Regions from separate parts of the Streptomyces sp. NPDC050619 genome, predicted to be linked through region 1. Evidence: riboswitches for the same ligand, from Rfam matches in the RefSeq annotation. Region 1 holds a riboswitch; each other region holds the start of a gene.

What was found. A riboswitch is a leader RNA that binds a small molecule or an ion and turns the genes downstream of it on or off. The one in region 1 is predicted to bind cyclic di-AMP.
Region 2: linked by a shared signal. The riboswitch ahead of AB0I77_RS28820 (NlpC/P60 family protein) and the one ahead of AB0I77_RS35135 (transglycosylase family protein) in region 1 are both predicted to bind cyclic di-AMP.
Region 3: linked by a shared signal. The riboswitch ahead of AB0I77_RS22735 (C40 family peptidase) and the one ahead of AB0I77_RS35135 (transglycosylase family protein) in region 1 are both predicted to bind cyclic di-AMP.

The regions. Positions count from the first base shown of each region.
Region 1 covers NZ_JBFAIR010000026.1:132,699-143,068, reverse strand. Annotated here, with positions in the region: gene AB0I77_RS35165 (protein kinase) at 1-190, shown strand, start outside; gene AB0I77_RS35160 (SurA N-terminal domain-containing protein) at 367-1,011, shown strand; gene AB0I77_RS35155 (nucleoside triphosphate pyrophosphohydrolase) at 1,141-2,118, shown strand; gene AB0I77_RS35150 (hypothetical protein) at 2,161-4,344, shown strand; gene AB0I77_RS35145 (cytochrome P450) at 4,354-5,643, shown strand; gene AB0I77_RS35140 (transglycosylase family protein) at 5,796-6,791, shown strand; cyclic di-AMP (ydaO/yuaA leader) riboswitch at 6,976-7,154, shown strand; gene AB0I77_RS35135 (transglycosylase family protein) at 7,159-7,869, shown strand; gene eno (phosphopyruvate hydratase) at 8,149-9,435, shown strand; gene AB0I77_RS35125 (septum formation initiator family protein) at 9,558-10,034, shown strand; gene AB0I77_RS35120 (DUF501 domain-containing protein) at 10,079-10,370, shown strand, end outside.
Region 2 covers NZ_JBFAIR010000019.1:93,705-104,074, forward strand. Annotated here, with positions in the region: gene AB0I77_RS28805 (hypothetical protein) at 1-24, shown strand, start outside; gene AB0I77_RS28810 (NlpC/P60 family protein) at 32-1,093, opposite strand; gene AB0I77_RS28815 (hypothetical protein) at 1,504-1,857, shown strand; gene AB0I77_RS28820 (NlpC/P60 family protein) at 1,916-3,100, opposite strand; cyclic di-AMP (ydaO/yuaA leader) riboswitch at 3,109-3,275, opposite strand; gene pcrA (DNA helicase PcrA) at 3,510-5,996, shown strand; gene AB0I77_RS28830 (M23 family metallopeptidase) at 6,116-7,597, opposite strand; gene AB0I77_RS28835 (alpha/beta fold hydrolase) at 7,843-8,724, opposite strand; gene AB0I77_RS28840 (cobalamin B12-binding domain-containing protein) at 9,156-9,572, shown strand; gene AB0I77_RS28845 (DUF5691 domain-containing protein) at 9,617-10,370, opposite strand, start outside.
Region 3 covers NZ_JBFAIR010000013.1:215,742-225,966, reverse strand. Annotated here, with positions in the region: gene AB0I77_RS22790 (class I SAM-dependent methyltransferase) at 1-46, opposite strand, end outside; gene bioD (dethiobiotin synthase) at 288-1,004, opposite strand; gene AB0I77_RS22780 (adenosylmethionine--8-amino-7-oxononanoate transaminase) at 1,007-2,317, opposite strand; gene bioB (biotin synthase BioB) at 2,310-3,476, opposite strand; gene AB0I77_RS22770 (8-amino-7-oxononanoate synthase) at 3,623-4,750, shown strand; gene AB0I77_RS22765 (DUF397 domain-containing protein) at 4,812-5,060, opposite strand; gene AB0I77_RS22760 (helix-turn-helix transcriptional regulator) at 5,074-5,934, opposite strand; gene AB0I77_RS22755 (ATP-binding protein) at 6,211-6,669, shown strand; gene AB0I77_RS22750 (LysR family transcriptional regulator) at 6,673-7,587, opposite strand; partial or broken gene AB0I77_RS22745 (LysE family translocator) at 7,707-8,326, shown strand; gene AB0I77_RS22740 (DUF6328 family protein) at 8,262-8,825, opposite strand; gene AB0I77_RS22735 (C40 family peptidase) at 8,920-9,393, opposite strand; cyclic di-AMP (ydaO/yuaA leader) riboswitch at 9,397-9,608, opposite strand; gene AB0I77_RS22730 (hypothetical protein) at 9,949-10,225, opposite strand, start outside.

The sequences.
Region 1 (10,370 bases):
CGACCCCGAGCTCGCCCACGACGTCCGCCGTCGCATCGGCCACCTGCTCCTCGCCCTCGGCGACCGCGCCGCCGCCCACGACACACTGGCCCGGCTGCTGCACGACGCGGAACGGCTGCACGGTCCCGGACACCCGTTCGCGGCGGAGATCCGCCGGACGTTGCAGTGGCTGGGGCAGGTGCGCGGCTAGAAGCGCGGCTGGCCGATCTCCCCGGCAACATGTGGTACGCCCCGCGGCAGGCGCGGCGGTGCCGGAAGTCCTGGTGAATCGTTGGTCCAATGGGTTGGCCAGAGCTGTCCCACTGCCTACCATCGATCATCGCAAGAACTTTGTGCACCGTCGCACAATCTCCTCGGGAGGTTTCCTTGCACCGCCGCCGTCGCACCGCGCTCCTCCTCTCCGCCGTGATCGCCGCGGCCCCCCTTCTCTCCGCCTGCGGAAACGATGCGCATCCCGGCGCGGCGGCCGTCGTCGACGGCCGGCGGATCACCGTCGCCCAGCTGGAAACGCGGGTGAAAGAGGTGCGCGAGGCGCAGCGGGCGGCGGTGCCGGACGAGTCGCAGTACGCGCAGGCCATCGCCCAGACCGGCACGCTCACCCGGGACACCCTGCACAGCATGGTCCTCGACCAGGTGCTGCACCGTGCCGCCCAGGACGCGGGCGTGACCGTCAGCCGCAAGGAGACCCAGACGATGCGCGCCGGCCTGGAACAGCAGACCGGCGGCGCCAAGGCACTGGAGACGGCCTGGCTCCAGGAGTACGGCATCGCACCGGAGCGCCTCGATGACAACCTCCGCCTCCAGCTGGAGGCCCAGAAGCTCGCCGCCAAGATCGGCACCGAGACGGGCGATCCCGCTTTCTGGAGCGTCCTGTCCAAGGCGTCCAAGGAATTGAACGTCGACCTCAACCCGCGCTACGGCTCCTGGGACGTCCAGAAGAGCAGCCGCGTCGACGCGAAGACGCCGTGGCTGCGAGAAGTCACGGCGACGGCGACGCCACAGACGGCGTAAGGCGGCATGAGGGGGCGTACGTCGACGTAGGCGTAGGTCGGCGTAGGTCGGCCAACGGTACGGTCGGCGCAGTCGATCACCCTGTGGATAACTCGCGGCGCTGTCGGTGCCGTGCGTTAGCTTCGAATCGTGAACGCAACCAGCCCCGAAGCCGCCACCGGCCGCATCGTCCTGCTCACCACCAGCCACCGCGTCGCCCCCGGCCTGCTGTCCTGGCCCGCCTGGCAGGCGCTGCACGCCGCCGACCGTGTGCTGTGCGCGGACGGAGCGCACCCGCAGTTGCCGTATCTGCGTGAGGCCGGAATAGCGGTCGACGAGGCGTCCCCGACCGCCGAGGAACTGGTCGACGCGTGCGCCGGCGGCAGGACGGTCGTGGTGGTGGCGACCGGTGAGGGGGAGCCCGCCCTCACCGACGGCCTGGCCCGCCTCGCGGGCTCCGGCCGCATCTCGATGCCCGACCTGGAGCTGCTCCCCGCCTCCTACGACCTCCCGGGCGCCCGCCTCCTCGACCTCGTCCAGGTCATGGACCGCATCCGCGCCGAGTGCCCGTGGTCGTCCCAGCAGACCCACAGGGGCCTGGCGAAGTACGGCATCGAGGAGGCGTACGAACTGGTCGAGGCCATCGAGGACGGCGACCGCGAAGAACTGCGCGAGGAGCTCGGAGATGTCCTCCTCCAGGTGGTCTTCCACGCGCGTATAGCGGAGGAGGACCCGGACACCCCCTTCTCCATCGACGACGTGGCCGCCGGCATCGTCACCAAGCTCATCCACCGCCACCCGCACGTCTTCGGCGACGAGACGGCCACGACCCCCGAAGACGTCAAGGAGCACTGGCTGCGCACGAAGGCGGTGGAGAAGCAGCGGGAATCGCTGACGGACGGCATACCGCTGGGCCAGCCGGGCCTCGCACTGGCGGCGAAGCTGGCGTCACGGGTCCGCACGGCCGGGCTCGACGTGCCGCTGCCGACCGGGGAGGGCGTCGGGTACGAGCTGCTGGCCCAGGCGGTCCGGGCGGAGGCGGCCGGGGTGGACCCGGAGGCGGCACTGCGCGTCGCCGCGCGGGCATACCGTGACGCCGTACGGGCCGCTGAGGGCTTGAAGGCTTAGTACGGTTGCTCTCGGCGGCTTGGGGCGAGGCAGGGGGCTGGCGTGGGGCAGGAATGGGAGTGGCTGGTACGGGAGTTACTGGCGCTGCCGGACGCGGAGCGGCGCTCCTTGGTCCCGGGGTACTCGCGGAACGCTGATTCGCTGAGCGCCCACGTGCGCGCCGTCCACACGACGTCGCCCGGCGCTTACGAGATGCTCGTCTCCAGGCTGGCGAGGTTGCGCGGTGCTCGGCTCGATGTCGCCTCCACTATTCCGGGCGGCTCGACCGGTGACCAGGTCGCCCACGACCACGTCGACTTCCGGGATTCCACCTTCCACGACCAGGTCGTCGGGGTTCAGCACAACGTGCAGCACAACGTGCAGAACAACCACTACGGCACCGTCCCCGCCCCGGCGGACTGGCGGCCGGTCCTTCACGTGGGGCCCTTGGAGTTCGGCGTGCGTCCCACCCGGCACGTGCCCGGGCTGCCCGACGTGCCGCCGTATGTGCCGCGCGACTGCGACGACGACCTGCGGGCCCGGCTCGCCCACAACGGCCTGGTGCTGATCCTGGGGGAGCCGTACGCCGGCAAGTCGTACACCGCGTGGCAGGGCGTGCGGTCGCTGGAGGGCCACCGGCTGTACGCGCCGGATGCCGGTGAGGACCTGCGTGCCCTGCTCGCCGCGCTGCGCGGGAAGCCCGGCCGGTACGTCGTCTGGCTGGACGAGCTGACCGATCATCTCGGCGCGGGCGGTCTGGACCCGCGGCTGCTGGGACGGCTCACCAGCCTCGGCGTCGTCGTGCTCGGCACGATGAGCCCCGAGGAGTACTACCGGCGGCGTGCCGGGACGGCCCCCGGCGACCGGGTCGTCGCCGCGGCCCGCACGGTGGAGGTGGCGCGCGAGTGGAGCGAGGCCGAGCTGAATCGGCTGGCGGGGCACGACGACCCGCGCGCCTACCCGGCGTACATGTGGAGTGGCAGAGAGGGCGCGGCCTCGTACTTCGCGATCGGGCACCTTTTGTTCGACGAGTGGCGGCGCGTGGGGACCCAACTGGACCATCCACGCGGCCAGTCGCTGGTGCGTGCCGCGGTCGACCTCGCCCGGTGCGGGATCACGGCAGCGGTACCGGTCGAGCTGCTCAGGACGGTCCAGGAGCAGTACGGGGCGCAGGAGAGGGAGTCGTTCGAGGACGCGCTCGCCTGGGCGACGGCGCCGCTGTTCGGAGTCTCGGGACTGCTGGTGCAGGGCGAGGAGGAGGGCACCTGGCGTGCGTACGGGGCTCTGGTCGCGGAGGCGTTGAGATCGGGCGGCGATCTGGAGCCGGTGCCGGACGAGGTGTGGTGGACGCTGCTGGACGCGGCCCGGGAGGACGGCTCCCCGCTCGGCTTCACCGCCGTACTCGATGCCGCCCGCACGGCGTTGCAGACCCGGATCGAGGCGGGGGATCCGGCGGTGGCGCTCGGATTCGCCGTGCGCACCGAGGGCGAGGAACGCGAGGGGTGGCTGCGGCGGGCCGCCGACGGGGGCCACCCGTGGGCGGCCGTGGAACTGGCGCTGGTCCTGCTGGACCGTACGGACGAGGAGGGTGCGCTGCCGTATCTGGAGGCGGCGGCGGCGAGCGGGAGCAGGACGGCCGCGCGCCATCTCGGCCGGCTCCACCGCCAAGCCGCCGAGCGATGGCTGACCCGCGCGGCCGAGGCCGGCGACGAGCGGGCCGCAGGGACCCTCGGCGAACTCTTCGCGGGCGTTCCCGGCCGTGAGAACGACGCCATGCGATGGCATCTGAAGGCGTATCGGCGCGGAGAGGCGTCTTCCGCGGTCGCCATCGGAAGGCTGCTGCAACTCGACGGCAGTAAGAACGAGGCCGAGAGGTTTTACAGGCGTGCCGCCGACGCCGGTGACGCACAGGGCGCGTACCGCCTGGGGATCCTGCTCTCCCAGAAGGGGCCCGAGCATCATGCGGAGGCGGAGGCACTGCTCCGGACCGCTGCCGACGCCGGGCAGGTCCACGCGCTGATCGCGCTCGGCATGCTCAAGGAACTGCAACGCGACCTCGTCGCGGCGCTGGCGCTGTTCCGTGAGGGGGAGAAGCGAGGCGACCCGGGCGCGGAGTTCTACGCCGCCGTGGTCAGCAGTTCGCCGGTGTCCGAGGAGATGTTGCGCATCGCGGAGGAACGCGGCCTCTACTGGGCGTTCAAGCGGCGAGAGACCGCCGATCGGGACACCCCCGACTCCGCCGTATAACGTCAGGGCGTGACCGACCAGCCCACCCCCACGAACCCCGCACCGGAGCTCTTCACCTGGGAGTTCGCCACCAACCCCTACCCCGCCTACGCCTGGCTGCGCGAAAACGCCCCCGTCCACCGCGCCAAACTCCCCAGCGGCGTGGAGGCCTGGCTGGTCACCCGCTACGCGGACGCCAAACAAGCCCTCGCCGACCCGCGGCTGTCCAAGAACCCCGCCCATCACGACGAGCCCGCGCACGCCAAGGGCAAGACCGGCATCCCCGGCGAGCGCAAGGCCGAGTTGATGACCCATCTGCTCAACATCGATCCGCCGGACCACACGAGACTGCGGCGGCTCGTCTCCAAGGCGTTCACCCCGAGGCGGGTCGCCGAGTTCGCACCGCGCGTCCAGGAGCTCACCGACCACCTCATCGACCAGTTCGCCGAGACGGGAAGCGCCGATCTCATCCATGAGTTCGCCTTCCCTCTCCCCATCTACGCGATCTGCGACCTGCTCGGCGTCCCCCGCGAGGACCAGGACGACTTCCGGGACTGGGCGGGGATGATGATCCGTCACGGGGGAGGTCCGCGGGGCGGTGTCGCGCGGTCGGTGAAGAAGATGCGCGGCTATCTCGCCGAGCTCATCCACCGCAAGCGCGAGGCGCTGCCGCAGACCGCCGCGCCCGGCGAGGACCTCATCTCCGGGCTCATCCGCGCCTCCGACCACGGTGAGCACCTCACCGAGAACGAGGCCGCCGCCATGGCCTTCATCCTGCTGTTCGCCGGTTTTGAGACGACCGTAAATCTCATCGGCAACGGCACCTACGCCCTGCTCACCCACCCCGGGCAACGGGCCCGCCTCCAGGACTCCCTGGCCGCCGGGGACACCGGCCTCCTCGCCACCGGCGTCGAGGAACTCCTCCGCTACGACGGCCCCGTCGAGCTCGCCACCTGGCGCTTCGCCACCCGGCCGGTCACCCTCGGCGGGCAGGACATCGCACCCGGCGACCCCGTCCTCGTCGTCCTCGCCGCCGCGGACCGGGATCCGGAGCGGTTCGCCGATCCGGATGTGCTCGATCTCTCCCGCGGCGACAACCAGCACCTCGGGTACGGGCACGGCATCCACTACTGCCTCGGCGCCCCGCTCGCCCGTCTGGAGGCGCAGACCGCCCTCGCCACGCTGCTCACGCGCCTTCCCGACCTGCAACTCGGAGGGGATTCAGCCGATTTGCGCTGGCGCGGAGGGCTCATCATGCGCGGACTGCGTACGCTGCCCGTCGCGTTCACGCCCCGTGGTCGACTGCTCCCACCTGCGTAAAGGTGACATGCCTTCACGTCTGTGATCTTCACGTGATCTGTGCGGCATTAACTTGTGACAAGTAATCGTGTGCCTATACGTTCACGGATCAGCGCGACACCTAGCCGCACACCCGTCGCGCCGGTCACAGTTGTCTCGGGAAAGGCCTCCGTATGCTCTCCGGGAACGGTCGTCACCGTCGCCCCCGCCAGGCTCCGGCTCTGCTCGTCGCGGCCGGAGTGACCGGCTCCGCCATCGCGATCCCGCTCCTCGGCGCCACCGGCGCGAGCGCGGCCAGCGGCACCACATGGGACCAGGTCGCGAACTGCGAGACCGGCGGATCCTGGAGCGCGAACAAGGGCGACGGGTACTACGGCGGGCTCCACCTGGCCCAGGAGGACTGGGAGAAGTACGGCGGCCTCGACTACGCCTCGAGCGCCGACCAGGCCAGCCGCTCCCAGCAGATAGCCGTCGCCGAGAAGGTCCTCGCCGACAAGGGTGTCGGCTACTGGCGGACCTGCGGGCTGCTCAACGGGCTCGACAAGGACTCCGGTTCGGCCGATGTCGACACGGGGCTGGCGGATGGCTCGAGTTCGGGTAATTCATCCAGTTCGTCTGGTTCATCTGGTCCATCCGACTCGTCTGGCTTGTCCGATTCATCGGAATCGTCGTCGAATTCCTCCGCGGACGCTTCCACGCCACCCGCGTCACCCTCTCCGTCCGACGACCCGTCGGACCCGTCGAACGCGAAGGACAATTCGACCAAGTCCGACGCATCCGGTGATTCCGACCCGGGCTCCAGTGACTCACAGGACTCCGACAGCTCCTCCACGGGTGCGGCCGGACAGGACGGCTCCGACAACTCCTGGCAAGAGGGCGGCCTTTCGAGTCTGGTGGACACCGGAGCCCTCACCGCCGGCCGGCATCGCGGAGGCAGTGCCGATGAAGGCGCGGCCGACACCGACACCTCCACGGGCCGTCACGCGGCTCCCGGCGACTCGTACACCGTCCGTTCCGGAGACACTCTCGCGTCCATCGCCGACTCCCTTGGCGTCCAGGGCGGATGGCGTGCCCTCTACGAGACGAACAAAAAGGCGATCGGTGCCGACCCGGGGCATATCGTCGCCGGTCAGACGCTCGAAGTCGGTGCTGAACAGGGCAAAAGGTAGCGGGAGTTCGCGTCACACTTCGCCACTGAATGTCCGGTTTGGTGAAAGTGTGGGATGAGTCTCAGAAGCCCTGATCGTCTTTGAAATTCCGCCGATCGCGTGTCTACGGTCAGGACCGCTCGTCACCACGAGCCCCGGTAGCCGCAACGCCGAATCCTGCCAGCGGCCGCACGGGAACAGTCGTCGCTGAACAGCGCCGAAGGCAGGAGCGGGGGACCCAAGGTAGGCGCCGGGACCAGGACTTGAGGCAACTCGAGACCGGAACCGGCTAGGGGTGAAGTCGCGCACCGAACGGTGTGCGGCCGGGCAACTCAACCGGCCCGAACCCGACAGCTCACCTCGCAGGCGTCGGTGAGGGGATCTCTCCATGCTGTTTTCCGGCAAGGGCAAGCACCGCCGTCCGAGCAAGACCACTCGCGCCATCGCCATCGCCGGTGTCACCGGCGCGGCCGTCGCCGCCCCGCTGATGGCCTCCGGCACCGCCTCCGCCGCCACCGCCTCCGAGTGGGACACCGTCGCCCAGTGCGAGTCCGGCGGCAACTGGTCCATCAACACCGGCAACGGCTACTACGGCGGTCTTCAGTTCTCCGCCTCCACCTGGGCCGCGTACGGCGGCACGCAGTACGCCTCCACGGCCAACCTGGCCTCCAAGGCGCAGCAGATAGCCGTCGCCGAGAAGGTCCTCGCCGCCCAGGGCAAGGGTGCCTGGCCGCACTGCGGCACGGGTCTGTCGAGCGGCGGCTACAACGGTGGCAGCGCCGACTCCTCGTCGAGCGGCTCCAGCAACTCCTCGCAGAGCCAGAGCCAGGGCACCGACACCAGCAGCCGCTCCACCACCGAGCAGCCGGCCTCCCGCTCCGCCGAGCGCCCGGCCGCCAAGAAGACCGTCACCACCCCGACCGGCAAGAAGGTCAAGAAGGGCGACGGCGAGTACAAGGTCGTCAAGGGCGACACCCTCAGCTCGATCGCCGAGGAGCACGACGTCGCCGGCGGCTGGCAGAAGGTGTTCAAGCTGAACAAGGACATCGTCGACCAGGCCGACCTGATCTTCCCGGGCCAGCAGCTGCACCTGAAGTGACACGCGGCTCGTAGCCGTCCCCACGGGCTCCCCGCTCCGGTGCGTCATCCCCCGTACGCACCGGGGCGGGGCTTTTTTGAGTCCTCTTTGAGTCCTCATCCTTTGTTCCGTCTCTTTGTTCCGTTCGGAAACAATTTACTCTCGGTTCTGTCCATGAGGTGGTCGACGGACCGGCCGATGGCCCGGAGGCGGTTAGGCTCGGTCTCGCAGAGCCGACCGCGGCCCCCGTTCGCTACGGGCCTCGTGGCCCTGCTGACCCGCGTCACATCCAAGAAGGAGATGCTCGTGCCGTCCATCGACGTCGTCGTAGCCCGGGAAATCCTGGACTCCCGAGGCAACCCCACGGTCGAGGTCGAGGTCGGCCTCGACGACGGCAGCACCGGTCGTGCCGCCGTCCCGTCCGGCGCCTCCACGGGCGCCTTCGAGGCCATCGAGCTCCGTGACGGCGACCCCAACCGCTACCAGGGCAAGGGTGTCGAGAAGGCCGTCCTGGCCGTCATCGAGCAGATCGGCCCGGAGCTGGTCGGCTACGACGCCACCGAGCAGCGCCTGATCGACCAGGCCATGTTCGACCTGGACGCCACCGACAACAAGGGCTCGCTCGGCGCCAACGCCATCCTCGGCGTCTCGCTCGCCGTCGCCCACGCCGCCTCCGAGGCCAGCGACCTCCCGCTCTTCCGGTACCTGGGCGGCCCGAACGCGCACCTGCTGCCGGTGCCGATGATGAACATCCTCAACGGCGGCTCGCACGCCGACTCCAACGTGGACATCCAGGAGTTCATGATCGCCCCGATCGGCGCGGAGACCTTCTCCGAGGCGCTGCGCTGGGGCACCGAGGTCTACCACACCCTCAAGAAGGTGCTGAAGACCAAGGGCCTGTCCACCGGCCTCGGCGACGAGGGCGGCTTCGCCCCGAACCTCGGCTCCAACCGCGAGGCCCTCGACCTCATCCTCGAGGCCGTCAAGCAGGCCGGTTACGTCCCCGGCGAGCAGATCGCCCTCGCGCTCGACGTGGCCGCCTCCGAGTTCTACAAGGACGGCGTCTACTCCTTCGAGGGCAAGGAGCGCTCCGCCGCCGAGATGACGGAGTACTACGAGGAGCTCGCCGCGGCCTACCCGCTCGTCTCCATCGAGGACCCGCTGTTCGAGGACGACTGGGCCGGCTGGAAGATCCTCACGGACAAGCTCGGCGACAAGGTGCAGATCGTCGGCGACGACCTGTTCGTCACCAACCCGGAGCGCCTGGCCCGCGGTATCGACGAGGGTGCCGCCAACGCCCTGCTGGTCAAGGTCAACCAGATCGGCTCGCTGACCGAGACCCTGGACGCCGTCGAGCTCGCCCAGCGCTCCGGCTTCAAGTGCATGATGTCCCACCGCTCCGGCGAGACCGAGGACGTCACGATCGCCGACCTGGCCGTCGCCACCAACTGCGGCCAGATCAAGACCGGCGCCCCGGCCCGCTCCGAGCGCGTCGCCAAGTACAACCAGCTGCTGCGCATCGAGGAGATCCTCGACGACGCGGCGGTGTACGCCGGTCGCAGCGCGTTCCCTCGCTTCAAGGGCTGACCCAAGCGGGGCTCAACCCTGGGTAAGCCTTAGCCAGTCGTACGTACGTCCCCGTACCCGGTCCCGTACCGTGTCCGGGGACGTACGCGCGTATGACGGGTGTGAAGGGGAGGCGGGAGCCGATGGCCGTGAAGGACCGCGACCGTTTCTCCACCACGACCAGGATCAAGCTGCTCGGCGAGCAGACGGCCGCCCGCGTCTACCGCTCCCAGACCAAGCGGCAGGCGCGCCGCTCCCGGCTGACCGGCCGCGCCGCGCTGCTCGCCCTCGTCCTGTGCACGCTGATCGTGGCGCTCGCCTATCCCATGAGGCAGTACGTCTCCCAGCGCGCCGAGGTCGACGATCTCCAACGGCAGCAGGATCAGGCCCGGCAGCGGGTCGAGCAACTGCGCGACGTCAAGGCACGCTGGCAGGACGACGCGTACGCGGAGCAGCAGATCCGGGAGCGGCTGCACTACGTCATGCCGGGCGAGACGGGGTACATCGTCATCGACCCGGACGCGGCCAAGCAGTCGCGCGCCGAGCTGGGGGCGGCCGACCGCCCCTGGTACGCCAACGTCTGGGACGGGGTCGACAAGTCCGACGCCGCCGACCAGTGAACCGACAGATACCTCAGATACCTCAGAGAGACTTCCCTAAAGGCATGCACACGCCCCCGCCGCCCACCCCGCGCACCGAGCCCACCGACGCGGACGTCGAGGCCTTCAAGCAGCAGCTCGGGCGTCCGCCCCGCGGGCTGCGCGCCATCGCGCACCGCTGCCCGTGCGGCCACCCGGACGTGGTGGAGACGGCCCCCCGCCTTCCCGACGGCACGCCCTTCCCGACGCTGTACTACCTGACGTGCCCGAAGGCCTCCTCGGCGATCGGCACCCTGGAGGCCAACGGCGTGATGAAGGAGATGACGGCCCGCCTGGAGAGCGACCCGGAGCTCGCCG
Region 2 (10,370 bases), on a different contig from region 1:
CTCTTGCCCGTGACGCGAGAGTGAGGCTGCCTCACACCACCCGAGCAGCCCCCGCGAACGGCATCTCGCTGATCGGCGCCACCCGTACCGGCGCCGACGGCCTCGGGGCGTGGATCATCTGGCCGTTGCCGACGTAGATGCCGACGTGGCTGATGCCGGAGTAGAAGAACACCAGGTCGCCCGGGAGCAGTTCGGAGCGGGAGACGCGGCGGCCTGCGTCGATCTGGGCGTAGGTCGTGCGGGGCAGGGAGATGCCGGCGGAGCGGTAGGCGGCCTGGATGAGGCCCGAGCAGTCGAAGGCGTCCGGGCCCGTCGCGCCCCATACGTAGGGGCTGCCGAGCTTGGCGTAGGCGTACGAGACGGCCGCCGCCGCACGGGAGTTGGGGGCCTGGGAGGTGGCGGAGCCGGTGGCCGCGAGGCCGTCCCGGCCCGCTGTCGACGACCGTGAGGCGCGGGACGCGTCGCCCCCGAGCCGCGTGCGCTCCTGGGCGGTCAGCTGGGACAGCAGGCGTCTGGCCGTGCCCAGCTTCCCGTTGATCGTCTTCTTGTGCCGGTTCAGCTCGGCCTGACGGGACTTGAGCGAGGTCAGCTCGATGTGCGCGGCCCCGCGCAGCCGCTCGATCTCCCGCAGCTGCTTGCGGACGGTCGCGACGGAGGAGGCCTGGCGGTTGCCCGCCCGTTCCACGAACTCGGCGCCGTTCAGGTAGCCGTCGGGGTCCTCGGAGAGCGCGAGTTGCAGCGCGGGGTCCAGGCCGCCTTCGCGGTACTGCGCGGCCGCCGTCGAACCCAGTGCGTCCCGCGCCGAGTTGAGCTTCTCCGTCTTGCGCGCCGCCTCGTCCTGAAGGGTCGCCAGCCGGGTCTCGGCACCCTTCGCCTTCTCCTTCGCGCCGTTGTACCTCTCGGTGGCGACCTCCGCCTCCTGGTACAGCTTGTCCACCTTCGCCTTGACCTGTGCCGGTGTCAGCTGCGGCTCGGCGTGTCCGGTCCCGTCGAAGCCCGTCGCGGTCGCCGCGCCGGCGAGGGCGATCGTCGCCGCCGTACGGGCCGTGTTGCCGCCGGTCGAGCGTTGTCGGGGCTTGCGGTGCGCTGCCACGTGGACTGCACGTCCTTTCGTACGACCACTCTGGGACGGTTTGCGCGTCCGGCGGCGGCCCGCACAGGGGGAGCTGGACCGCCGCCGGACCTTCTTGGCGGTGGTGGCCGACTACCGCCCCTGGCCCGGGCGGCGGTGGGGAGCCGGTCACCTGGTGGAGGACGCTAAACCGCGCTGTACCGGCGCGGTGACGCGATGTGCGGAAGTGCCGCGAGCGGACCGCCGGGTGACCGTAAGTGACCGTGATCCGGTGTCGGCGCCGTCGACTTCACGCAGCGCGATGACCGAAGTGGGGATTCCGGGACAGGCGGGGGCGACGGGATGCTATGGGTCGCATATATGCAAGATCCGGTCAAGGGAGGTGGGCCGGTGTCGGGCGGCATCTGAGCCTCTGATTAGGCTCCGGACTCATGGACGTACTCATCCATCTCTTCGTCGCCCTGCACATCGTCGGCATCGCCGCGCTGCTCGGCGGTTTCCTCACGCAGATGAAGGCGATGGGCCAGGGCACGGCCCGCTTCGTCCCCGCGATGCTGCACGGCGCGCTCACCATGCTGGTCACCGGCGCGATCCTGGTCGGGCTCAACCAGGCCGACGACCAGCCCGTCAACAACATCAAGATCGGCGTGAAACTGGCCCTGCTGATCGTGATCCTCGGCCTGGTCTACGTGAAGCGCGACGACGAGAAGGTGGACAAGAGCCTGTTCGGCGTGGTGGGTCTGCTGACGACCGCGAACATCTTCATCGCGGTGCTGTGGACATGACGGATGTGACGGACGCGATGGACGTGACCGCGTCAGCAGGACCCACCACTGACCCGCGTCAGGCCGGACGTACCACGCTGTAGATCGACGACTCGCCGTCGTAGTAGATCGACTCCTCGCGGACGTACGCGCCCGGCTTCGGGGCGTGGATCATCATGCCGTTGCCGATGTACATGCCGACGTGGCTGATGTCGTCGTAGAAGAAGACCAGGTCACCGGGCTGGGCGTTGGAGAGGGAGACCGTGGTGCCGGCGTTGACCTGGTCGTAGGTGACACGCGGGATGTCGACGCCGGCGGCTTTCCAGGCGGCCTGGGTGAGGCCGGAGCAGTCGTAGGAGCCGGGGCCCGTGGCGCCCCAGACGTACGGCTTGCCGATCTGGGCGCGGGCGAAGGCCAGCGCCTTCTCGGCCTTGGTGGCGTACGAGGAGTCGGGCGCGGAGGGCGCGGAAGGTGCGGAGGTGCTGGGGGCGGTGGTGGATCCGGAGGAGCTCTCCTGCTCCTGCTGGGCCGCGGCCTCTTCCCGGGCCTTCTGCTCCGCCGCCTGCTGCCGTGCCAGCTCCGCGGCCTTGCGGGCCGCCTCCTGCTGCTTCTCCTTCTCGATCGCCGCGAGCCGTGCCTTCTCCTCGGCGGTCAGCTTCGACAGGAGTTCTCGTGCGCCGGCGAGCTTGGTCTGGACGGTCGCCTTGGCCGTCTTCAGGTCGCCCTGCGACTCGGTGAGCGTCTCGAGGCTCTTCGTGGCCTCCTGGCGCTTCTTCATCGTCGCGGACTGCTCGGTGACGTAGTCGTCGACCGCGCCTTTCTGGCGACTGGTCAGCCGGCCCATCAGCTGGTTCTGGTCGAAGTAGTCCTGCGGCGAGTCCGCGAGCAGGAAGGTCGCGGTGTCGGGGGCCGAGGCGCCGGTCCGGTACTGGGCGGCGGCGAAGGTGCCCAGTTCCTCCCGCGCCTCGTTGAGTTTCTGCGTGCGCTGGGCGACGTCGTCGAGGAGGGTGTCGACGCGCTTGCGCTGTTTCGCGGACTTCTCCTTGGCCGCGTTGTACTTGTCGGTCGCCGACTCGGCCTGGCGGTAGAGGTCGTCGACCTTCTTCTCGACTTCCTCGAGGCTCGGTTTGTCGTCGGCCGAGGGGGCGGCGTTGGCCGTCTGGGACAGCAGGGCCACGGAGGTGAGGGCCGCCGTGGCGAGGGCGGGGGTCCGTATGCCTGCTACGCGCGTGCCCGAAGGACGCGACTTGCGGTGCGACGCCAAGGGAGGCGACTCCTTCCATGCTCCGCCTACCGAGTTAGCTGTCGGGTTCGGGCGGGTGGTCTGGAAGGGTTGCCCTACGGCCGTTCCCGGAAGGGAGCCGGCCGATTCACCCCAAGTTCGGTGGGTCCCCGGCTCCGGCTGCGCGGCGGCGCACCGGACTCGGCGGAGGCCGCGCGGCCCGGCGACGTTCGCCGGAGGGGGTCGTGCGGCCTGCTCGGCACCGTAGCCAACTCGTGTGGTGCCTGTGAAGGTTGATGGGTGAAATGCCCGATACATTTTCGTGACCTTGACTCAGGGCGTCGCCGGCCATCGCGGACCGTGACGGAACGGTTCCGGAGGGCGAGAAGGCCGGGTGATGTTCTCGGGGCGGCGGCGGGGTGTCAGTGGGGCGCCCTAGACTCGGAGAGCGATGAGCAGCCTCTTTGATGACAGCTTCCTGGCGAACCTCCAGGCCCCTCGTGGGCACGCGGAGGAGCCCCCGCCGCCGCCCGACGACGATCACGTACCGGAGTCCGTTCCGGACGATCTGTTCGGCGGAAAGTTCGACGTGCCCCCGGACCGGGACGCCTACTACCGCGACGGCGCCCCGCGCCCGGCGGTGGACGCGGCCGCGCTCCTGGAGGGGCTGAACGACAACCAGCGTGCCGCCGTCGTGCACCACGGCACCCCGCTGCTCATCGTGGCCGGCGCCGGCTCCGGCAAGACGCGTGTGCTGACCCACCGCATCGCCCACCTGCTCGGCGAGCGGCAGGTCCACCCGGGCCAGATCCTCGCGATCACCTTCACCAACAAGGCCGCGGGCGAGATGAAGGAGCGCGTCGAGCAACTCGTCGGCCCGCGCGCCAACGCGATGTGGGTGATGACCTTCCACAGCGCGTGCGTACGCATCCTGCGGCGCGAGAGCAAGAAGCTCGGCTTCACGTCGAGTTTCTCCATCTACGACGCCGCCGACAGCAAGCGCCTCATGGCCCTGGTCTGCCGTGACCTGGAGCTCGACCCCAAGCGCTTCCCGCCGAAGTCCTTCAGCGCCAAGATCTCGAACCTGAAGAACGAGTTGATCGACGAGGAGGACTTCGCCGCCCAGGCCACCGACGGCTTCGAGAAGACCCTCGCCCAGGCCTACGCGATGTACCAGTCGCGGCTGCGCGAGGCGAACGCCCTCGACTTCGACGACCTGATCATGACGACGGTCAACCTGCTGCGCGCGTTCCCGGACGTCGCCGAGCACTACCGCCGCCGCTTCCGGCACGTCCTCGTGGACGAGTACCAGGACACCAACCACGCCCAGTACGCCCTCGTCCGGGAACTCGTCGGCACCTCCGAGCACCCGGTGGACGTACCGCCCAGCGAGTTGGACCTCCCGCCCGCCGAACTGTGCGTCGTGGGCGACGCCGACCAGTCGATCTACGCCTTCCGCGGCGCGACGATCCGCAACATCCTCCAGTTCGAGGAGGACTACCCGGACGCGACGACGATCCTGCTGGAGCAGAACTACCGCTCGACGCAGACGATCCTCTCCGCCGCCAACGCGGTCATCGAGCGCAACGAGTCCCGCCGCCCCAAGAACCTGTGGACCAACGCGGGCGAGGGCGCGCGCATCACCGGCTACGTCGCCGACACCGAGCACGACGAGGCGCAGTTCGTCGCCGACGAGATAGACCGCCTCACGGACGCGCGCGAGGCGAAGGCCGGGGACGTCGCGGTCTTCTACCGTACGAACGCCCAGTCCCGTGTCTTCGAAGAGATCTTCATCCGCGTCGGCCTGCCCTACAAGGTCGTCGGCGGCGTCCGCTTCTACGAGCGCAAGGAGGTCCGGGACGTCCTGGCCTACCTGCGCGTGCTGGCCAACCCGGAGGACTCGGTCCCGCTGCGCCGCATCCTGAACGTCCCCAAGCGCGGCATCGGCGACCGCGCGGAGGCGATGATCGACGCCCTCTCCCAGCGCGAGAAGATCAGCTTCCCGCAGGCGCTGAAGCGCGTCGACGAGGCGTACGGCATGGCCGCGCGCTCCACGAACGCCGTGAAGCGGTTCAACACGCTGATGGAGGACCTCCGTACGATCGTCGAGTCCGGCGTGGGACCTGCGACCGTCCTGGAAGCCATCCTCGAACGCACCGGCTACCTCGCCGAGTTGCAGGCCTCCACCGATCCGCAGGACGAGACCCGGATCGAGAACCTCCAGGAACTCGCCGCCGTGGCCCTGGAGTTCGAACAGGAGTCCGCCGAGGGCGAGGCGGTCGGCGGGCTCTCCGCCTTCCTGGAGCGGGTCGCGCTCGTCGCCGACTCCGACCAGATCCCCGACGAGGACGAGGACGGCTCGGGGGTCATCACCCTCATGACCCTCCACACCGCCAAGGGCCTGGAGTTCCCGGTCGTCTTCCTGACCGGCATGGAGGACGGCGTCTTCCCGCACATGCGCGCCCTCGGTGAGAACAAGGAGCTGGAGGAGGAGCGGCGCCTTGCGTACGTCGGCATCACGCGCGCGCGGGAACGGCTCTATCTGACGCGGTCGTCGATGCGGAGCGCGTGGGGGCAGCCGTCGTACAACCCGCCGTCCCGTTTCCTGGAGGAGATCCCGGCGCACCACGTCGACTGGAAGCGGACCGGTGCCACGGCACCGATGTCCTCGGGTCCGGCGTCCGGCGTGGCGGCCTCGCTGTCGTCGTCCCGCTCCCGCTCGGCGGCCTCGGGCGCCTCCGGCTTCGCCACGCGGCGGACCTCGGAGAAGCCGGTGGTCGCGCTGGCGGTCGGGGACCGGGTGACGCACGACCAGTTCGGGCTCGGGACGGTGGTGGGCGTGAAGGGCACGGGCGCCAACGCCGAGGCGACGATCGACTTCGGGGAGGCGAATCCGAAGCGGCTGCTGCTGCGGTACGCGCCGGTGGAGAAGCTGTAGCGACGGCTGTAGCGACAGCTGTAGCGCTGTAGCGAGAGCTGTGGCGACTGCGCCGGTGGTGAAGCTGTGCGACTGCGGCTAGGAGCGACTGCGCCGGTTGTAAGCGTGTTGCGGGCGGCTTACGTCGGGTCGAGCCCGTGACTCCGCAGCCAGGGAAGCGGATCGATGGCCGAGCCGCCGGACGGCCGTACCTCGAGGTGCAGGTGCGGCCCGGTCGAGTTGCCCGAGTTGCCCGAGTAGGCGATCGGGTCGCCGGCCTTCACCGTCGTACCGGAGGCGACGCGGTAGCTGGCGAGGTGGCAGTACCACGTCTCCGTGCCGTCCTTCGCGGTCACGATCATCATGTTGCCGTAGGCGCTGTTCCACTGCGTCCGGACGGTGCCGTCGGTGACGGCCATCACGGTCGTGCCGTAGGAGACCGGGAAGTCTATGCCGGTGTGGATGGACATCCAGTTGACGCCGGCCTGGCCGAAGTAGGCGCTGAGGCCGCGCTGGGCGACCGGCAGCGCGTACTTGGGGCGCAGCCGCTCCTTGCGGGCCGCCTCCGCGGCCGCCCTCTTCTTCTCGGCCAGTTGCTGAGCCTTGAGGTCGATACGTTCCTGCGTGCGGCTGGCCCGGTCGGCGAAGTCGTCGACGCCGGCGGAGAGGCTCTCCAGCTGGGTGTCCAGCTTGTTGTTCGCGGCGGACGGCTTGACGGCGGTCACGTCCGACGCGGTCGTCGAGGCGGCCTTGCTGTCGTCGGTGAAGGTGCCGACGGACGCGGCGGCGATCCCGGCCACCCCCATCACGCAGGCCGAGGGCACGGCGATGGTCAGCAGCGGGGAGCGCTTGGGGGGCGGACGGCGGCGGGAGCGCCCCGCGCCGCGAGCGGCAGCGCGTGTCGCCGGGGCCGGGGCTGGAGTTGGTGTGGCTTCTTCCCGGTCGCTCAGGAGCGGGGCGACGGATGCGGCGGGCATGACGCCGGTGACGCCCAACTCGTTGTCGTCTGCGGCGGTTTCGTCGTGCGTGACCTGCTCGAAGGTCGCCGTCGCCTGCTGGTCGAGGGACTGGTGGAAGGATTCGGCGTGGGGCTCGTACTCCGCGGCGGCTGCCGAGGTGCCGCCGTCGGAGTTCCACTGCGTGGCGTCGTACGCCCCGGTGTCGAAGGCCTGCGTGCCCCATTCCCAGTGCTGGGTCTGGTCGGCCGGGCATCCTGACTGGTCGGGCTGGAGCCAGGCGCCCGCGTTCCACTGGCCGCTGACGTCGGGGCTCGTGGCCTGCGGCGGGATCACGGAGAGGTGCTGCTGCTCGCCGGTCCAGGCGGTGGTGTCGTACGCGCCGCTGTCGTGGGCGGCGTGGTGCTGGGCCGCGTACGCGTCGTAGTTCAGGGTCTGCTGGCTGCCCGTGGACCACGTCGAGCTGTCGTACGACCCCGTGCCGTCGCCGGGAAGGCAGCCGAAGAGGGGGTCGGCCTCGAAGGTCGGGGTGGCGTTGCCGCCGGTTTCGAAACCTGTGGCGTCGTAGTTTCCGTACGTGGTGAAGTCGCCGTACTGGGCTTCCTGGGTGCCGTATGACGCGTAGGGCGTCGAGGCGGCGTCGGAAGCCGGAGCCGGGGTGGTCATGGTCCCCGACGGGTGACGGTCGTTCACCAACTTCTCTTTCGCCTCGACAACAGGGGCTGGCAGAGCAGTGCGGTGACTGTACCCGGCGGTATGCGGGCGCGACAATCTTCCGCGGGTTTCACGCGCGCGGGAAACGGGCATTCGGCCGTGTTTCGGGGGACTGCGGGCGCGGGTTTGGCTCTGCGTTCGAAGACTGTTCGAAGATGAATGGCTGTCCGAGGGCTGTGGGTCGGCTGTTTCAGCTGTCAGGCCACCGTCAGGCCGCCCGAGTCGGCCGTGGCTTCGGCTGGGGTCTGTTCCGTGTCGAGTACCTGGCGTATCCCGGTCGCGACGGCGGGGTGCACGGGCAGGGCGAGATGCCCGATCCCGCTCACCCGGACGCTCTGCGAGATCAGGTCGGGGTGGTCGACGCAGGCTGTCTCCAGCGGGTCCATCAGATGGTCGAGGTCGCTCCAGAAGCTGACGAAGTGCGTACGGCAGCCGGGTGCGGGCCCGGTCAGCTCCTCGATCAGCTCCGAGCTCGGGCGCATCTGGCGCACGATCGGGTGGGCGTTCGCCAGTGGCACCACTCGGGTGCCGGAGTGCGGGGTGCCGAGTGTCACGAGCGTCCGGACGCGGAAGTCACCGCCCAGGCGCTGGACGTAGTACCGCGCGATCAGTCCGCCCAGACTGTGGCCGACGATGTCGACCTGCTTGCTGCCCGTGCGCTCGCAGATCTCCTCTATGTGCCGGCCGAGCAGCGCGGCCGCGGTGCGGACGTCGCAGGTCAGCGGCGAGTAGTTGAGCGACTCGATCTGCTGCCTGCCGTGCTGGGCGAGATTGCGGCGCAGCAGGACGAAGACCGAGCGGTTGTCGATGAAGCCGTGCAGCAGCACGACCGGGGGCTTGGCCTGCGTGGGCAGCTGGGCCGGGCCGTCGTCGCCGTCGTCCGGTGTGGGGAGCGGGGACACGGGGGCGGCCCGGCGCTCCTGGGTGATGCCGGAGGGATAGAGGAGGAGGTGTCCCGCGAGGATCGTGATCTCCAGGGCGGTCGCCTTGAGAAGGGCCAGCGAGAAACCCGCCAGTCTGCTGGGCAACAGCCGCTGGCAGAAGGGAAGAAAGGGCAGCGTGGCCCCCGTGACCTTCATGGCCGACCTCCTGTCGACACGCGGGAGGACGGCTCTGTCCACCGGGTGCCCTTATGGGAAGTCGCGAGCGAGGTCGTCGACGCGGCGCGAGCGGATCGCCTGGGGCGGGGGTGGCGTGCGGCGCGTGCGCCGATGACGTGGCGAGGCTCCCTGCCGGTGGGACGACGAAGCTCCCCGCTGTCGTGCCTTACCTGCCCTGCGTGCCTTTCGTGCCGACGCCGATACGTCGCACCGCCGCGGCGCGTGGCCTGCGGCGCGGCGGTGCGACGACCTCGTTGCGGCTCCCGAACGTGTCCCACCGTGTGATTTCCCCCTCGGTATCCACCGCGAAACTGCCGGGTGCGGGATGCTGGCAATAACGTTCGTTCACTTTCCCGGCCGGTGCGGTACTTGTGGGTACAGATGAATGGAGTCGCTTCATGGAGGCAGTGATGGGTATGGCAGCCGGTCCGATCCGCGTGGTGGTGGCCAAGCCGGGGCTCGACGGCCACGATCGCGGGGCCAAGGTGATCGCGCGGGCGCTGCGCGACGCGGGTATGGAAGTCATCTACACCGGACTCCACCAGACGCCCGAGCAGATCGTCGACACCGCGATCCAGGAGGACGCCGACGCGATCGGCCTGTCCATCCTCTCCGGGGCGCACAACACGCTCTTCGCGGCCGTCATCAAGCTGCTCAAGGAGCGCGACGCGGCGGACATCCTGGTCTTCGGCGGCGGGATCATCCCCGAGGGGGACATCGCTCCGCTGAAGGAGAAGGGCGTCGCGGAGATCTTCACGCCGGGTGCCACCACGGCGTCGATCGTGAACTGGGTGCGGGCGAATGTACGACAGCCTGCGGGGGCGTAGCCGCTGCGCTGGGCTGGGGCGGCCGTTGCCTGGGGGCTCCGCCCTCAGGCCCCCAGTTCCTCCTGCATCGCCGCCCGCAACCGCAACGTAGTGACAAGTCGCTGGAACGCCTCCGCCCAGTAGCCCCCGGCTCCGGGGCTCGCGTCCTCCGGCTCGTCCGGTACTGCCATCAGCCCGTTGAGGCGGCTCGCCTCGGACGGGTCGAGGCAGCGTTCCGCCAGTCCCATCACTCCGCTGAAACTCCATGGGTAACTCCCCGCGTCCCGTGCGATGTTGAGCGCGTCCACCACGGCCCGGCCCAGTGGTGTGGCCCATGGCGCCGCGCACACTCCGAGCAGTTGGAACGCCTCGGACAGACCGTGGGCCGCGATGAATCCGGCGACCCACTCGGCCCGTTCTGCGGCGCCCAGGGTGGCGAGCAGCTTGGCCCGCTCGGCCAGGGACACCGCACCGGGGCCGCCGGCCTCGGGGGCGCCGGGCGCTCCGAGGAGGGCTCGCGCCCACCCCGCGTCCCGCTGCCGCACCGCCGCCCGGCACCACGCCGCGTGCAGTTCGCTGCGCCAGTCGTCCGCCACCGGTAGCGCCACGATCTCCTGAGGGGTACGGCCGCCGAGCCGCCCCGGCCAGGTGCCCAGTGGTGCCGCCTCCACCAACTGGCCGAACCACCACGACCGTTCGCCCCGCCCGGCGGGAGCCTTGGGTACGACGCCGTCGCACTCCATGCTCGTGTCGCACTCGTGGGGCGCCTCGACCATGAGGGTCGGTCTGTCCCGCGTGTGGTCGACGGCCACGCACGCC
Region 3 (10,225 bases), on a different contig from region 1:
CGGGATCCCGGGACACCTTGCCGGAGCCGGCGGACCGTAGCGCCATGGCAACCTCCCTGACCGGACGGGCCTCACCACGATTGTCCCCCAGGATGGGTCGGTCGCACCCCCCGCGCCCTCGGCTGAATGCGCGGCGGTTCTACGGCGCTTCCCGCGCCCCGAATGCCTCCGCGTCCCAGGTCCCGTTCAGCTGTGGTGCCAGCGATCCGGGCGCCGCGGTGTGGACGTTGGTGGGGCGAGTGGTGGTCCGGTGGGCGGGGCCCTGAGGTCCGGTGTGTGCGGTCGGTTTACGGTGTCTCCTGCGCCCCGAATGCCTCCGCGTCCCAGGTCCCGTTCAGCTGTGGCGCCAGCCAACCCGGCGCCGCCGCGCGGAAGTCGGCGGGGGCGAGGGCCCCGGCGCCGGCGGGCAGGGCACCGAGTAGTGGTGCCCCGGCCACGACCGGAAGATCCGCCACGTTGCAGCACGCGGCGAGATCCGGCGCGTCCGGCCAGCTGCCGATCACGACTCCGGCCAAGTCGAGCCCGCGACGGCGGAGTTCACGTGCCGTCAGCTCCGTCGTGTTCAGTGTGCCCAGGCCCGCCGACGTCACCACCAGCACCGGTGCCGCCAGCAGTTCGGCCGCGTCCGCCAGCGTCCCGCCCGCCGCGTCGAACCGGACGAGCAGCCCGCCCGCCCCCTCGACCAGCACCAGATCGTGCTCGGTGGCCAGCTTGGCGGCGGCCTCGGCGATCTCCTCCGGACGCACCGGCGCCCGGCCGGAGCGCCGCGCCGCCGTCGCGGGCGCCAACGGCTCGGGATACCGGGCGAGTTCGGCCGCCGTCACGGCACCCGCGAGCCGCGCGACCTCGTCGGCGTCACCGGGCTCGTCCGGCCGCAGGCCCGTCTGCGCGGCCTTGAGCACGGCCACCGACCGGCCGGCCGTGAGCGCCGCGCAGGCGACGGCGGCGGTCGTGACCGTCTTGCCGATCTCCGTGCCCGTGCCCGTGATCACCAGCACCGGCATGTTCATCCCTCCCGAGCCGCCGCGCACACCGCACGCGCGATCCGTGCCACGTCCGCGTCGCCGGTGACGTACGGCGGCATCGTGTAGACGAGGTCGCGGAACGGCCGAAGCCACACGCCCTCCCGTACGGCCGCCTCCGTGGCGGCCTTCATGTCCACGGCATGGTCGAGCTGCACGACCCCGATGGCACCGAGGACCCGTACGTCCCGCACGCCCGGCACCTCGACAGCCTGAGCCAGTCCCTCCCGCAGCCCCGCTTCGATCCGCTTGACCTCCGCGCGCCAGTCCTGGCCGAGCAGCAACTCGATCGAGGCGCAGGCGACGGAGGCCGCCAGGGGGTTGCCCATGAAGGTGGGGCCGTGGGCCAGCACCGGGACCTCGCCCCGCGAGATGCCGTCGGCCACGCGCGCGGTGCACAGCGTCGCCGCCAACGTCATATAGCCGCCGGTCAGCGCCTTGCCCACGCACATCACGTCCGGTGTCACGGCCGCGTGCTCCGCCGCGAACAGCGCGCCCGTGCGCCCGAAGCCCGTGGCGATCTCGTCGAACACCAACAGCACGTCGTGCGCGTCGCACGCCTCCCGCAGCACCCGCAGATACGCCGGGGAGTGGAACCGCATCCCGCCCGCGCCCTGCACCACCGGCTCGACGATCACCGCGGCCAGTTCGTCGGCGTGCCGCTCGATCGCCGTGCGCAGCTGATCGGCGTACGACTCCTCGAACTCGACCGGAGGGGCGTCCACGAACACCTGGCGCGGCAGTACCCCGGTCCACAGCTCGTGCATCCCGCCCTCGGGGTCGCACACCGACATCGGCTGCCAGGTGTCGCCGTGGTAACCGCCGCGCCAGGTCAGCAGGCGTTGTTTCGATGGCCGGCCGAGCGAACGCCAGTACTGGAGGCACATCTTGACCGCGACCTCGACCGACACCGACCCGGAGTCGGCGAGGAAGACATGCTCCAGGCCGTCGGGCGACATGTCGACAAGGAGCTTCGCGAGCCGTACGGCGGGCTCGTGCGTGAGCCCGCCGAACATCACGTGGCTCATCCGCCCGAGCTGCTCGCGCGCGGCCTCGTTGAGCACCGGGTGGTTGTAGCCGTGAATGGCCGACCACCAGGACGACATGCCGTCGACCAGTTCCTCCGAACCCGAACCCGACGCCAAGCCCGAGCCCGAGCCGTCCGCCAACCGCAGGCGCACCCCGCTCGCCGACTCCACGACGAGCGGTTCCCGGCGCCCCGGCATGGGACCGTACGGATGCCAGACATGCCGCCGGTCGAGTTCCAGCAACTCGGGCACGGTCAGGTCAGGCATTGGGCGCGAGGTCCGTTCCGGCGCCTCGACGGCGTACGGCGACGAGGTCGGTGCGGGGTGCCCCGACAGATACCGCGGAAGCGGAAGCCGGAGCGGAACCGCAGACGCCGCCGCCCTCACATCCGCCCTCGCCCTCGCCCTCGCATTTGCCGGAGACCCGGTGCTCCGGCAGCGTCACCTGGTCCGTGCCCTCCACCTCGAACCCGGCGTCCGCGATCATGTCGAGGTCGGCCTTGCCGGCCTGGCCCTCCGTCGTGAGGTAGTCGCCCAGGAAGATCGAGTTGGCCAGGTGCAGGGCAAGGGGCTGCATCGAGCGCAGATGGACTTCCCGGCCGCCCGCGATCCGCACCTCGACGTCCGGGCAGACGAACCGCACCATCGCCAGGATCCGCAGGCACCGCTGCGGGGTGAGGTTCCACTCCTTGGCGAGCGGGGTGCCCTCGACCGGGATCAGGAAGTTGACCGGAACCGAGTCGGGGTCCAGCTCGCGCAGCGAGAACACGACGTCGACGAGGTCCTCGTCGCTCTCGCCCATGCCCGCGATCAGCCCGGAGCAGGCGGACAGACCGGCCGCGTGCGCCTTGTGCACGGTGTCCACCCGATCGGCGTACGTGTGCGTGGTCGTGATGTCGGCGTACGTCGACTCGGAGGTGTTGAGGTTGTGGTTGTACGCGTCCGCGCCCGCCTCGCGCAGCCGCTCGGCCTGGCCGTCGGAGAGCAGACCGAGACAGGCGCACACCTCGACGCCCTCGTTCTGCTCCTTGATCGTCTTGATGGTGTCGGACACCCGGTCCACGTCCCGGTCGGTCGGGCCGCGCCCGCTGGCCACCAGACACACCCGTTTGGCGCCTCCCGCCAATCCGGCCGCCGCGGCCTTCGAGGCGTCGTCGGGCTTGAGCCAGGTGTACTTGAGGATCCCGGCCTGGGAACCGAGCCGCTGGGAGCAGTACGAGCAGTCCTCCGGGCACAGGCCCGACTTGAGGTTGACGAGGTAGTTGAGTTTCACCCGCCGGCCGAACCAGTGCCGCCGTACCTTGCCGGCCGCGGCCACCACATCGAGCAGGTCGTCGTCGGAAGTGGCGAGGACGGCCAGCGCCTCCTCGCGGGTCGGCGAAGCGCGCCGAAGCCCCTTGTCCACGAGCGTGTTCAGCAGGTCCATGAGAGCCGATCCTGTCCTACGGAGCCGTCCGGGGCCAAGGAGACTTCACACAACCAATGGGCTCCGACATGTGGGTATCGCCACACAGCGGGTGCCTGGTCGCCCCGCTACTGTCTGTGCACTGCCTACAAAAACCGGGAGGACCGATGGCGTTCGGCTGGATCGACGAGGAGGCGGAAACCCGCCGTCGCGCCGGACTCGAACGGACGCTGCGTCCCCGCCCGGCCGACTCGCCGCTCCTGGACCTGGCGAGCAACGACTACCTCGGGCTGGCCCGCCATCCCGAGGTCGCCGAGGGCGCGGCGCGCGCCGCGCGGACCTGGGGCGGCGGCGCGACCGGGTCCCGGCTCGTCACCGGCACCACCGAACTCCATGCCGAACTGGAAGGCGGGCTCGCCGACTTCTGCGGCTTCGAGGCGGCCCTGGTGTTCTCCTCCGGTTACGCCGCCAACCTCGCCGCGGTCACCGCGCTCGCCCCGCACGGCACGCTGATCGTCTCCGACGCGGGCAACCACGCCTCGCTGATCGACGGCTGCCGGCTGGCCCGCGGCACCACACAGGTCGTCGCTCACGCCGACCCGGACGGCGTGAGCAAAACACTCCGGACCCACGAAGGCCCCGCCCTCCTCGTGTCCGACACGGTCTTCTCGGTCGACGGCGACGCGGCCCCGCTGGCCGTGCTCGCCGGTGTGTGCCGGGAGCGCGGCGCGGGAGTGCTGGTCGACGACGCACACGGCCTCGGCGTCCTCGGCGACGGCGGCCGGGGCGCCCCGCACGCGGCGGGAATCGCGGGCGCCGAGGACGTCGTCGCGACGGTCACGCTGTCCAAGTCGCTCGGCAGCCAGGGCGGAGCCGTCCTCGGCCCCGCCCGGGTGATCGACCACCTGGTCAACACGGCCCGCACGTTCATCTTCGACACGGGCCTCGCCCCCGCGGCCACCGGCGCGGCCCTGGCCGCCCTGCGACTGCTGCGTCGCGAGCCGGAGCGGGCGGCGCGGGCACGCGCGGTGGCGACCGGACTGCACGCACGCCTGACCGCCGCGGGTCTGGAGGCGGTACGTCCGGACGCCGCGGTCGTCTCCGTGCGCGCGCCGTCCCCGGAGGGCGCCCTGCGCTGGGCGGCCGGCTGCCGTGCGGCCGGGCTGGCCGTGGGCTGCTTCCGTCCTCCTTCCGTCCCCGACGGCATCTCACGGCTGAGGCTGACCGCCCGCGCGGACCTCTCCGAGGGGCAGATCGAACGCGCTGTACGAGTGATCGGCGAGACGCGACCATGAGTCGGCGTGACACGGCCGTGCGTCGCGCGACGGGTGAACTGGGCAGATGTCGTGCAACCGGTCAGATGTGGTTCAACCGGTCGGATTGTTGCACCGCGGTCGTGAAGCCCGCCCAGCTTTCGGGGGAGAAGAGCAGCGCGGGTCCGGCCGGGTCCTTGGAGTCGCGCACGGCGAGCAGTCCGGCCCAGGGACCGGAGTGCGGCCGAGCCGTCTCGACGCAGTTGTTCGCTCCGGTGCTGTAGCGGCTGCGCAGCCACCGCACACCGTGCAGATCGGTGCTGGAAGGTACGTGCCGAGGCAGTGCAGACATGGGGGGTGCCTCCTTACACGCCGCCACCTGTCGCGGCGATGTAGTCCAACGAGTCCTCGGGCGAAAGGGCGTGGAACTGAAGGGTGTTGAAGGCCTCGGTGTAGGCCTGGAGGTCTTCTTTCCGTTCTAGATAGAGGCTACTCGTCAAGTGGTCGAGAACGACCACATCCAGATCAGATGTGCTCGAAAATGAGAAGACAACGAAAGGCCCGGTGATGCCGATGTGCGCCCCGGCCGTGAACGGCAGGACCTGCAACCGCACTTGGGGCAGCCGCGCCGCCTCGACGAGCCGGGCCAGCTGTCGGGCCATGATCTCGGGGCCGCCGACCTCGCGCCGCAGCACGGCCTCGTCCAGGACGGCGCTCAGCTCCAGCGGCGGATGCGTGCGCAGCACGTCCTGCCTGGCCAGCCGCACCTCGACCAGTGCGTCCAGCCGCTCGTCATCCAGCCCGTCGACCGCCGCCTTCGTCACCGCCCGGGCGTACTCGGGGGTCTGCAACAGCCCGGGCACCACCGAGGTCTCCAGTGTGCGCATCGTGCTCGCCTGCGACTCCAGGCTGATGAAGTCGCGGTAGGTCGGCGGCAGCACCCCGCGGTAGGCGTGCCACCAGTGGTGCCGGCCACCGCCCTCATCCGGTCCCGCCAACACCAGCAGTAACTCCCGTAGTTGGGAGTCCCGCACACTGTAGGCGTCGAGGAGTAACCGCACATCGGCCGGTTTCACCCCGCTGGCGCCGGTCTCGATCCGGCTCACCTTCGACTGGTGCCAGCCCACCATCTGGGCCGCCTCACCGCTCGTGAACCCCGCACCGGTGCGCAACGCACGCAGTTCGGCGCCCAGCTTCCGGCGGCGCACCGCGGGACCGTGCTGCATGGGCCACTCCTTACTCCCATCGGGACTCCGAACCGGAACTTCGAAACGAGACCCGAACCGAGCCCCCGAAACTAGCCCCCCAAGGACCCCGCAAATACGGTCTGTCGTCGCAGAGTTCACCGCTTCGAGCGACAGATATATGCACATCTTGGTGGATCGCCACCCGTGACCCGCGCGGTAATGGCAGTCTGGCGACGAAGCACCAGTCCGGGACCGTACTCGAACCAGCCGCTCCGTGTCGGACTGCGGTCCCGTTGGGAAAGGGACGACGTCGCCATGGCAGACCATCTGGAAGCATCCGTCACTCTGCCGAGCGATCCCGCCTCGGTCTCCGCAGCCCGCACCTACGTCCTCGGCACCCTGGCGGAATGGGGTCTGCCGGCGGACACGGAGGTGGCCGAGACCATCCGGCTGATCGTCTCCGAACTCACCACCAACGCCGTACAGCACACGTTCGGGCAGTCACCGACCTTCACGGTGGGCATCGAGCTCGACCGTGACGAACACCTGCGCATCGGTGTCACCGACAGCCACCCCCGGTTCCCGAAACGCCTGCCCGCCGCCGTCCAGCAGGACAACGGCCGGGGCATGGTGATCATCCGCTGGCTCACCGCCGAGTGCGGCGGCAAACTGAGAGTCAGGCCCACCCGTGAGGGCGGCAAGACGGTCTCCATCGAACTGCCGTGGACCGTACCGGCCGAGCCGGTCACGGCGGCGGGACAGCAGGAGCCGTAGAACTCAGCCGTGGTGCGCGCGTTCGAACGCACCGCGCAACAGCGCCCGGAAGGCGTCCGCGGCGGGCGCCGCCTCATCGGTCCGGCGGACGACCGAAATCGTACGGCGCAGCTCTCCCGCCTCCAGCGGACGCGTCCCCACCGGAGTGGCCGCCGTCCGCGCCACCATCTCCGGTACGACCCCGACCCCGAGCCCCGCACTGACCAGCGCGCACACCAGGGCGTACCCCGGAGTCGCCACCAGCACCGACGGCGTGGCCCCGGCCCGGGCCAGCACCGCCTCCACACCCTGCCGGGCCGGATGGTCCGGCGCCATGCTGATCAGCGGCTGACCCGCGAGTTCCGCCAGGGGAAGCCGGGCTGAGCCACTGCTGAGGGCGTGCCCGGGAGCGGTCACCAGGACCAGCTCCTCGACCAGGACCGGCTCCGCACCGACGGCGGAGGGAAGCGGGAACGGTTCCGCGGGCTCGCAGGTGTGCGTCAGCGCCAGGTCGATCTCACCGGCCGCCACTGCCGCGATACCGGCCGGCGGTTCGTAGTCCGCCACGGACAGCTCCACATCCGGGTGTGCCCGGCGGAACGCGCTGAGCACCGGCGGCAGCAGATGGATCCCGGCGGTCGGGAAGGTGCCGAGCCGGAGCCGGCCCCCGGACAGCCCGGCCAGCCGCGCCAGTTCGTGCCGAGCCCGGTCCAACTCGTCGAGCACCCGGCGGGCCCGTGCCACCAGCACCTCGCCCGCATCCGTCAGCCGTGCCCCGCGATGGTGCCGGACGAGCAGCGCGGTGCCCGCCTCCCGTTCCAGCTTGGCCAGTTGCTGGGAGAGGGCGGGCGTCGTGTACCCCAGGCGCTCGGCGGCCCGGGTGATCGACCCGGCCTCGGAGACCGCCACGAGAGCGGCGAGCCGGATCGGGTCGTACACGGCGCTCTCCTCTTGCCTGAACCGGCATGCCTGAAGCGGTGCTGCCTAAACCGATGCTTAAGGATTCCTCAGGCTAATCGAAATACCTGTTGAAGGCTCCCGCCCGGCAGGCTGGGCGCATGGACGGACAGCTCCTCGCCTTCACCGGTGTCGCCGCGGGCATGATTGCCATGCCGGGCGCCGACTTCACCGTGGTCGTACGCAATGCCCTGATCTCCCGCCGGGCCGGCATCGCCTGCGCGCTCGGGATCACGGGCGGGCTGCTCCTGCACACCGCGCTGGCGGTGGCGGGGGTCGCCGCGGTGCTGACCGCCGTACCGGCGTTGTTCCGTACGCTGCGACTGCTGGGCGGCGCCTACGTGCTGTACCTGGGGGTGCGCACGCTGCGGGCACTGCGGTGGCCACGTTCGGAGTTGCCCGTCGGGGCGGTGTCCGCCGCCCGTCCGCTGCGCCAGGGCTTCGTCACCAACGCGCTCAACCCCAAGGCGCCCATCACCTTCCTCAGCCTGCTGCCGCAGTTCGTGCCGGCCGGCCCCCCGCGCTGCCGAGGACGCTGGTGCTCGCGCTGATCGTGGTCGTCCTCGCCCTGGTGTGGTTCCCGGCCGTGGCCCTGCTGGTCGACCGGCTCGGCCGGTGGCTGCGCGGGCCGCGTGCCTCCCGGGTGGTCGAGGGTGTCACCGGCGGCGCGCTGACAGTTCTCGGTGCGGTGCTCCTCCTCGAGCCGGTGTGGGCGGCCTGACCGTCCGGTGCTCCCCGGCCTGTCCGGCCCGCCGCACCAGCCGGGGGAGCAGCCCCCACAGGCCGAGGCACACGAGCAGGGTCGCCGCGGCGGCGGCCACCCCGCCGGCCCGGCCGGTCGTCACGTCCACCACGAGCAGCACCGAGCCGGTGAACGCCAGCACCAGGACCCCCATGCCGACGGCGGCGAGCCGTGAGGAGACCTGCACGATGCGGGGCTTGGCACCCCGCTGGAAGAGGGAGCGGTGCAGCGCGGCCGGCGCCGTGAAGAGTGCCGCCGCGAGGACCGCGAGCAGGAGCGTGACCACGTAGGTGGCGCGCTGGACCGTGTCGAGGGACGGGAAGCGCGGGGTGAAGGCCAGCGTCAGCAGGAAGGCGAACAGGATCTGCACCCCGGTCTGGGTGACGCGCAGTTCCTGGAGCAGCTCGCCGAAGTTGCGGTCGGCCCGCTCGAGCGGCGTCTCGTTGCGCGCGGTGCAGGGGCGGTGGTGGTCGGGCATACGGGAGCGAGTAACCACCTGGGCCCATGTCATGCTCCGGGGCCCCGCGGGGAGCGACGGCGTGTCAGGTCGCCGCCGCCCCGCGGGAGGTCGGTCAGCTGACCCGGCCGTACCAGACGCTCTTCGTCCAGATCTTCTGCAGCCTGACCACGTCCCCGGTCTTCGGGGCGTGCCAGATCTTTCCCTTCCCGGCGTAGATGCCGACGTGGTACACGGACGAGCCCGAGTGGAAGAACACCAGGTCTCCGGCCTTGCGGCTCTTGACGGAGATGTGGCGCGTCTTGTTGTACTGCTGGGCCGCGGTACGGGGCAGCTTCTTGCCCGCCTTCTTGAACGAGTACAGCGTGAGCCCCGAGCAGTCGAACCGGCGCGGTCCGGTGGCGCCGTACTTGTACGGCGAGCCCTTCTTCGAGGCCGCGACTTGAAGTGCCTTCGTCGCCGTCGTGGCGGCCGCGGCGTCCGATGCGACACCCGGGACCACGACGGAGCCGCCCACTGCGGCGATGGTGAGGGCCGAGGCGGTAGAGGCCCGGACCATGAGCGACGGGACACGATTGAGCGCGGTCATGCGCAACCCTTCGTCAGCCGCCTGTGAAGGATGACCTGTCGGATTCGGGCTGGCGAAGTTGCCCGGCCGCGGCTGCGGCTTCACCCCAAGGGATGCTCGGCCCGGTCATGGCGTGACCGTTCCGGCGACCCGTCGTGCCTGGGTCCTCCACTCCTGCCGATCCACTCCTGTCGACCGGGTATCCGGGCGGCGGCAGGACTCGGCGTCCGCCCGGACCGCCCCGCCGCTGCGGCGGGGGCTTGTCGTCAGACAGGGATCCTCACTCACGGATGTCCGAATATCCCAACGGAACCCGGGGTTTGTGTTGTTCCTCACCACTCACCCGTTCGGGTGGACACCCCCGTGTTCGAAGGGGTGTCGAGAGCCCCGAGGACGCCCGGACCAGCACCGGAGTACCTCATTGCGCCCTCGGGCCACGCGTGTTGTGCAACTTGGACGGGCCCGTGAAGAGAGCCACGTCTACGCCGAACAGGGGTACGCCGTTCGGTTCGTTTCAACTCCGGTCCGGACGCTCCGTCAGCAGGGCGATTCGTCCGGACCGGGTGGCGGGTCCCGTCAACTGTCGGAGAGCGGCGGCACCGTGACGCGAGCCGTGCGGCGCTCCCCGTCCAGCACACGCAGCGCGCGCGCCAGCGTGTCGGCGTGCAGCTCGGTCTCGCCCCGACGGTGCATCAGCGCCAGCGCTTCCCGCAGCTGCGTCGCCTTGGCGACCAGCGCCTGTGCGGCGCGCAGGCCGCCGTATGTGTCTCCGTGCCGGCCCGGGTTGATACGGCCGAGCAGGTCGACCACGTCGAGGTAACGGTCGATCACCTCGCCCTCGGCGCGCGTCAGG